Regions from separate parts of the Caldanaerovirga acetigignens genome, predicted to be linked through region 3. Evidence: riboswitches for the same ligand, from Rfam matches in the RefSeq annotation. Region 3 holds a riboswitch; each other region holds the start of a gene.
What was found. A riboswitch is a leader RNA that binds a small molecule or an ion and turns the genes downstream of it on or off. The one in region 3 is predicted to bind thiamine pyrophosphate.
Positions count from the first base shown of each region.

Region 1 (2,266 bases), on a different contig from region 3:
CCCAGGAATTTGGCTACCACGTCCATGGCGCAGAAATTTCCGCATATTGTGCAGGTCTTGGTATCTGAAGTGTTCCTTTTTTCCCTGTATCTTGCGGCCTTAACCGGGTCGATGGCAAGTTTAATCTGAGAATCCCAGTCCAGGTTTTTTCGCGCTTTTGCCATTTCAAGGTCCCATTTTCTTGCTCCAGAGACGCCTTTGACGATATCGGCGGCGTGGGCTGCTATCCTTGAAGCTATAACCCCTTCCCTCACATCTTCCACAGTTGGAAGCCCAAGGTGTTCCGCGGGAGTCACGTAGCAAAGGAAGTCTGCACCAGCCGCCGCTGCGATTGCTCCACCTATGGCCGCTGCTATGTGGTCGTAACCCGCCGCCACGTCGGTAACCAGGGGACCCAGCACGTAGAAGGGCGCACCGTGACAGATTCTCTTTTGAAGCTTTACATTCGCCTCAATCTGGTCCATCGGCACGTGACCCGGCCCCTCGACCATAACCTGCACCCCATGCTTTCTCGCTTCCTGCACTAGTTCACCAAGAACGATAAGCTCCTGGATCTGCGCCCTGTCGGTAGCGTCGGCAAGACATCCGGGACGCAGGCCATCCCCCAGGCTTAAAGTAATATCGTACTTTCGAGCTATTTCAAGAAGCTTGTCGAATTTTTCATAGAGGGGATTTTGCCTGCCGCTTTTCAGCATCCATCCTGTCAGGAATGCCCCGCCCCTGCTCACTATGTCCGTAATCCTTCCTTCTCTGCGAAGCCTTTCCACAGCCTCGAGCGTAACGCCGCAGTGGACGGTCATGAAATCCACACCCTGTTCGGCTTGTTCTTCGATGACTTCAAATAGTTCTTCTTCTGTAAATTCGACAACGCTGCCCCGTTCCTTCCTGGCCCTAACTCCCACTTCGTATATAGGGACAGTCCCTAACGGCACGTGGATTTCTGCGAGTATTGCTTTCCGAATTGCTGCGATATCTCCGCCGGTGGAAAGGTCCATGATGGCATCGGCTCCCGCTTCGATTGCCGCTTTTGCCTTTAAGAGCTCTTCTTCAAGGTCAGCATAGGCTTCTGAAGTCCCGACATTGGCGTTGACCTTTGTCCTCAGGCCACTTCCTATGCCGCAGGGTTTCAGGCCCTTGTGGTTCTTGTTGCACGGGATAACCGCAGTTCCATCAGCAATTGCTCTTCTTACCTCTTCGGCATCCACTCGTTCTTGTTCTGCCACCTCTTTCATCTCATTGGTAATTATGCCCTGCCGGGCAGCTTCCATTTGTGTCACAAAAAACTCCCCCTTTAAAAACAAAAAATCGTACCCAGGGGTACGAACTCAAAAAGCAACCGACTGACTACCCTCCCTACGCTGGCATTACCCAAACAGGTTCAAGGGTTCGGGAAAAACTCCCGTCTCAGCCGCTTTTCGCAGCACCCCCGGTAGTCTATATTAAGTTTTGCTAAAATTATATACAAAATGGTTTTTGAAGTCAATGAAAAAGTTTTTTCGCTAACTTTTCCCTTTCAACGATGCAATCTCATCAAAAAGCTTGTTTACCAAATTCTTTAGGTCCCTTATTTCTTCCAAGTATGCCTTATTTTCTTCTTTCAATTTCACAATTTCCCTCTCATATCTTTGTTCCGCCGTTGAATATTCTTCACCAACTTCATCATCATTGCCAATCCTAATTTTCGCTATCCTTTCTTTCCCCTTCTCAATGCCCTTTTCTAATGCTGGTTTCATTTTCCTCCTTATTTCTGGCCCCAAGATAAACGCTAAGGCTGCCGTTGCAACTCCTGTAATAAAAGGTCTTAACGCCCTCATAACGACAAACCCCCTTAAAAACTTTGTCCTCTTTTATTTATGTTGACCCGCCATCCCGATTAATATGTATAGAGAACATTTGCCATATAATTACTTTATGTGTATTTTTTTATTAATTTAAAAACCATCAGTACCTCTTCTATCCCCATAAACATATTATGTATTGAGGATTAAAGAAAGGGGGTAAAACGATGGCAGACCTCAGCAGCATTCAGACCTGGTGGTGGTGGTTTTTACCGATTATAATCATAATATTCTTCCTGCCGATAGTGATAGTAGTCCTTTCCAACTAATCCGAAAGAGAAAGCCCCGAATGTTCGGGGCTTTTTTTATTTTTCGGTTTTTATTTTTTTGAAGAAGTGATATTATTATGTTGCAGCAAAGTGCAAAGCGAGGTTTTCAAAATGCCCAGCAAAAAAGAGCGACTTGACAAAATCCTAAGCATGTCGGGA
Region 1 covers NZ_FRCR01000008.1:110,238-112,503, forward strand. Annotated here, with positions in the region: gene thiC (phosphomethylpyrimidine synthase ThiC) at 1-1,277, opposite strand, end outside; TPP riboswitch at 1,333-1,438, opposite strand; gene BUB66_RS07700 (hypothetical protein) at 1,500-1,814, opposite strand; gene BUB66_RS07705 (pseudouridine synthase) at 2,219-2,266, shown strand, end outside.
Region 1: another riboswitch for thiamine pyrophosphate. It lies ahead of thiC (phosphomethylpyrimidine synthase ThiC); the one in region 3 lies ahead of thiD (bifunctional hydroxymethylpyrimidine kinase/phosphomethylpyrimidine kinase).

Region 2 (2,266 bases), on a different contig from region 3:
CGCTATTTCATACTTGAGAAACAAAACCTTCAAAAAATCTCTGTAATTGTCGTGAAAAAAATAAAGAAGTTTATCGAGATTCTTTACCATGTTTCGCTTTAAAACTTCCTCAAGGGTTCTTCTATTTATTGTTTCTGGATTTATGCCATTTAGAAACTTGCTATAGGGAGTGTTTTCCTTAAGGTAAGCGGCGAGGTCCTGGATGGACCTTTGGCGGAGCATTTCGATGTAATGCTCGCTATTCAAAAAATCGCGCTCCATCGCTTTAATTTTCGTATTTACCGCTGCAAAACGCGTAACCCTGTCCATAATCAAAACCTCTTTATATCAAATATCTCGCTTAAAAATTTATTTATGATTTCTTCCTTTATTTCGAGGTATTTTGTCTCCATGGTTTTTATAAGTTCTCTTGCTCTTTTTTTCAGTTCTTCAACTTCGCGGTTGCCTTCACTTAATGCCTTCGAATAAATTTCATTTACTTTTTCATCTATTTTTTGATTGAAATTTTCTATCATATCCTGGATTTCCCGTCGGTATTTGGATTCGAGTTCGGCTAAATTTTTCTCCCTTGTTTCCTTTATGTTGGCGGCTTTGCCGTCTATCTCAATGAAGCGCTCGATGGCCTGTTCTATGACCTTGTCCTCCAATTTTAATCACCTTCTTTGCAAACTCCGAATTCTTTATTAAACCTTACTCCTCTTATATAACAAAAGCAAATTTAAAGGAATGAAAAATTTTACCGCCTTATGTTGCTATTAATCGGCTTTGCTGCCGAAACCGGTATTATCTTAAAATCTCTCGTGTTTTTTCGAAAAAAATCTCGAAATTACCCTCGAAGGTATTGCGTCTTGTACCAAAATTTGATATAAAAAAACTTATAAGGATTTTTTATAATGTTTTTTCCTCCGGTGACATATATTATTCATATAGAGAATAAATGCGAATCCGTGCTGGGGGAGCTACGGCTGAGAGGAAGCCGACTTTCGGCTTCGACCCCAAAAACCTGAACGGGGTAATGCCCGCGTAGGGAAGCACGTGAACCATTGGTTTGCTTGCCCACCTATACGGGTGGGCTTATATTTTTTTTAAGAAAGGAGAATTGATTTATGAAGAAAAATTCTCTGTCAACGTTAATCGAAGGAGCCCTAATGGTCGGTATAGCTACGACCTTGAGCTTTGTAAAGATATTTCAGGCTCCGTACGGAGGTTCGGTTACTTTAGGCAGCATGGTTCCAATTCTTCTTTATTCCATGAGAAATGGAGCCTCTAAAGGGATAGTGGCGGGAGCGTCTTACGGTCTTTTGCAGCTCATAATCGAGCCTTATATCGTTCATCCGGTCCAGGTGATCTTGGATTATCCGCTGGCATTCGGATTGCTAGGCCTTGCCGGACTGTTTAATAAGAAGGTTTGGACAGGGATAACCGTCGGAATATTGGGCAGGTTTTTCTCTCACTTTCTTTCCGGCGTCATCTTCTTTGGGTCCTATGCGCCGGAAGGGATGAATGCGTTCGTTTATTCCGCCCTGTACAACGGTGCATACCTGCTGCCAGAATTGGCTATAAGCCTGCTTGCGGTAAGGTTTGTATTTTACCGGTTTATCAGAAAAGACGAAGAACAAAACTACCTTTCATGAAGGTGGGAATTATGGGAAGCGGACTAAATTCGCTTCCTTTTTTATTTTTTTTTGCGAAATTTCTCGAGCCGAAGCAGGAATTAACAGATTATGGTCGAATTGTATATATTGGGATGAGGCGGAGGGATGATATGGGAGAAAATCTTAGCAGAGAAGAAGTAATAAGACATTACGAGGAGATTATAAAAAAGATTAAAGATGTGGTTTCTGCAAAAATTATAACGACACCTGACGGAAAGATATCGGAGATTCATGTGCTTGCCAACTCCAACCGGAATCCAAAGCAGATAGTGAGAGATATCGAATCAGCGCTGGTTGCGACTTTTGGCTCTGAGATAGACCATAAAAAGATTAGCGTGGCTCAATTGAACAAAGAGGAGATTTTTACTGCGGAAACCCGTTTAAGGATAGATGGCCTTACCGTAAAAAAGAGCAAATACAATTACGAAGTATCAGTGGTCCTGAGAGACGCAGAAGATAAATTATATGAAGGAAGAGCGTTGGGCTCAGGTACTTTTAAATACTATTTAAAACTGGTTGCCCAAGCGACGATTGACGCCATACAGCAGTATGTGGGGAGGAATTTTTTAATTACACTGGAGGATATTAACGCCTTTAGAATAGGCGAAAGA
Region 2 covers NZ_FRCR01000007.1:114,829-117,094, reverse strand. Annotated here, with positions in the region: gene BUB66_RS06995 (V-type ATPase subunit) at 1-309, opposite strand, end outside; gene BUB66_RS06990 (hypothetical protein) at 312-647, opposite strand; TPP riboswitch at 943-1,047, shown strand; gene thiT (energy-coupled thiamine transporter ThiT) at 1,107-1,634, shown strand; gene BUB66_RS06980 (hypothetical protein) at 1,766-2,266, shown strand, end outside.
Region 2: another riboswitch for thiamine pyrophosphate. It lies ahead of thiT (energy-coupled thiamine transporter ThiT); the one in region 3 lies ahead of thiD (bifunctional hydroxymethylpyrimidine kinase/phosphomethylpyrimidine kinase).

Region 3 (2,266 bases):
TAGGAATTATAATATCATTTTTATTCACTGTCAATACCATATAGATATAATTTTTTTTAAATTAAACTCATCCAGAACTCAAAGAAGGAATGCCTCTTTACGGTGTCGAATTTTTAAAAAGGCAGTCTGTGGATAAATCTGTGGAAACTGTGTACATTCAATTAGGGGGAACAACTTATGTATGAGGGGAAAATTACCGATGTCCCGGGCATCGAAGTGGGACACGCTCAAGATTTTACAGCGAAGACCGGTTGCACGGTAATCTTAGCAAGAAAAAGTGCGGTTGGCGGTGTGGACGTCCGCGGCTCTGCCCCGGGGACCAGAGAGACCGACTTGTTAAGGCCAATGAATTTAGTAGAAAGAATCCACGCCGTAGCATTGTGCGGAGGTAGCGCCTTTGGGCTTTCTGCAGCTTGCGGAGTAATGAAATATCTCGAGGAACAGGGGATAGGCTTTGATACAGGAGTTGCCAAGGTCCCTATCGTAGCTGCTGCAGTGATTTTTGATTTGGCCTATGGAAATTCTCGCATCCGCCCTGATGAAAAAATGGGCTACGAAGCTTGTATTAACGCAAATAGCGGTATTATTGCTCAAGGAAGTGTCGGAGCTGGAACTGGCGCTACAGTCGGTAAAATATTGGGAATGAGAGGATGTATGAAGGCAGGAGTTGGTACTTCAAGCATAAAGCTTCCGGGAGGCATCGTCGTAGGTGCATTAGTGGTAGTCAATGCTTTTGGTGACGTTGTAGAACCCGGCACTGGAAAGATAATCGCAGGTGCCAGAAATCCCGAAACCGGTGAATTTGTCGACACTAAAAGGGTCTTGCTTCAAGGATACACTACAAAAGCTCCAATAGGTAACAATACAACTATCGGCGTTGTCGCTACGAACGCCTGTCTCAGCAAAGAGCAGGCCAATAAAGTGGCATCTTTAGCCCACAACGGCCTGGCTTTGACTATAAGTCCCGTCCATACGATGTTCGACGGCGATACCATTTTTGCGATGTCTACCGGGGACATCAAATCTGACGTTAACGTCATAGGGGTTGCCGCAGTTGAAGCGGTTTCCCGGGCTGTCGTAAACGCCATAATGAGCGCTCAAAAATTTCAGGATACATAATTATTTCTTAAAAATTATGTAGTATAATAATATCAAATGTCAAATCCAATAATACTGCTGGGGGAGCCTTCGGCTGAGAGGAGGCTAGGTTCTAGTCTCGACCCCTTGAACCTGCTCAGGGTAATGCCTGCGTAGGGAAGCAGTTCAGATTTTCCCATTCCGGGAGTAATCGATCTGCCCGCCTGCACAGGCGGGTAAATTTATTTTTAGGGGGGATTTGGAAAATGAAGCTTGCTCTCACCATTGCGGGTTCCGACTCGGGAGGTGGAGCCGGAATTCAGGCGGACCTCAAGACGTTCAGCGCCCACGGCGTATTCGGAATGAGCGTCATAACTTCTGTCACAGCCCAGAACACCAAAGCAGTAATTGGTGTCGAGGACATCTCGCCGGAAATGGTGTATTTGCAGATGAAGGCCGTTTTCGAAGACCTGCCGCCGGATACAGTAAAGATAGGCATGGTATCATCCGAAGCCATAATAAAAGCAATAGCAAAGGGACTTGATGAATTCAGGCCGGAAAAGGTCGTGCTAGACCCGGTCATGATTTCAAAAAGCGGCCATGCGCTTTTGAAACCGGACGCCATCGATGCCCTTAAAAAAGAGCTTATTATAAGATGCCTTGTGGTAACCCCAAATATCCTCGAAGCACAAGCACTTAGCGGAATAACCATAAAGAACGTGGATGACATGAAGAAAGCCGCAGAAAACATAATGTCCTACGGCTGCCGGGCAGTAATCGTAAAAGGCGGCCATCTGGAGGATGACGCCGTTGACGTGCTTTACGACGGAAATGAGTTCCATGAATTAAGGTCGGAAAAAATCCCGACGAAAAATACCCATGGCACCGGCTGTACCTTTTCTTCGGCCATTGCGGCAAACCTCGCTCTGGGACACGACCTTTTAACGTCGTTTAAACTGGCAAAAGAGTACATCACTTCGGCCATTAAACATTCCGTAAACATAGGCGGAGGCGCGGGTCCCGTCCATCACTTTTTCAATCTCTACCAAAAGGCGGGGCTGAACGTTTGAGATTTTCATTAACTACAAGGGGATGATTGCATGAAGATTGATTATTCTCTTTACGCCATAACCGAAAGGTCTTATATTGGCAAAAGAAATCTCGTTGATGCCGTGGAGGAAGCCATAAA
Region 3 covers NZ_FRCR01000002.1:138,232-140,497, reverse strand. Annotated here, with positions in the region: gene BUB66_RS02255 (P1 family peptidase) at 178-1,119, shown strand; TPP riboswitch at 1,169-1,274, shown strand; gene thiD (bifunctional hydroxymethylpyrimidine kinase/phosphomethylpyrimidine kinase) at 1,344-2,147, shown strand; gene thiE (thiamine phosphate synthase) at 2,178-2,266, shown strand, end outside.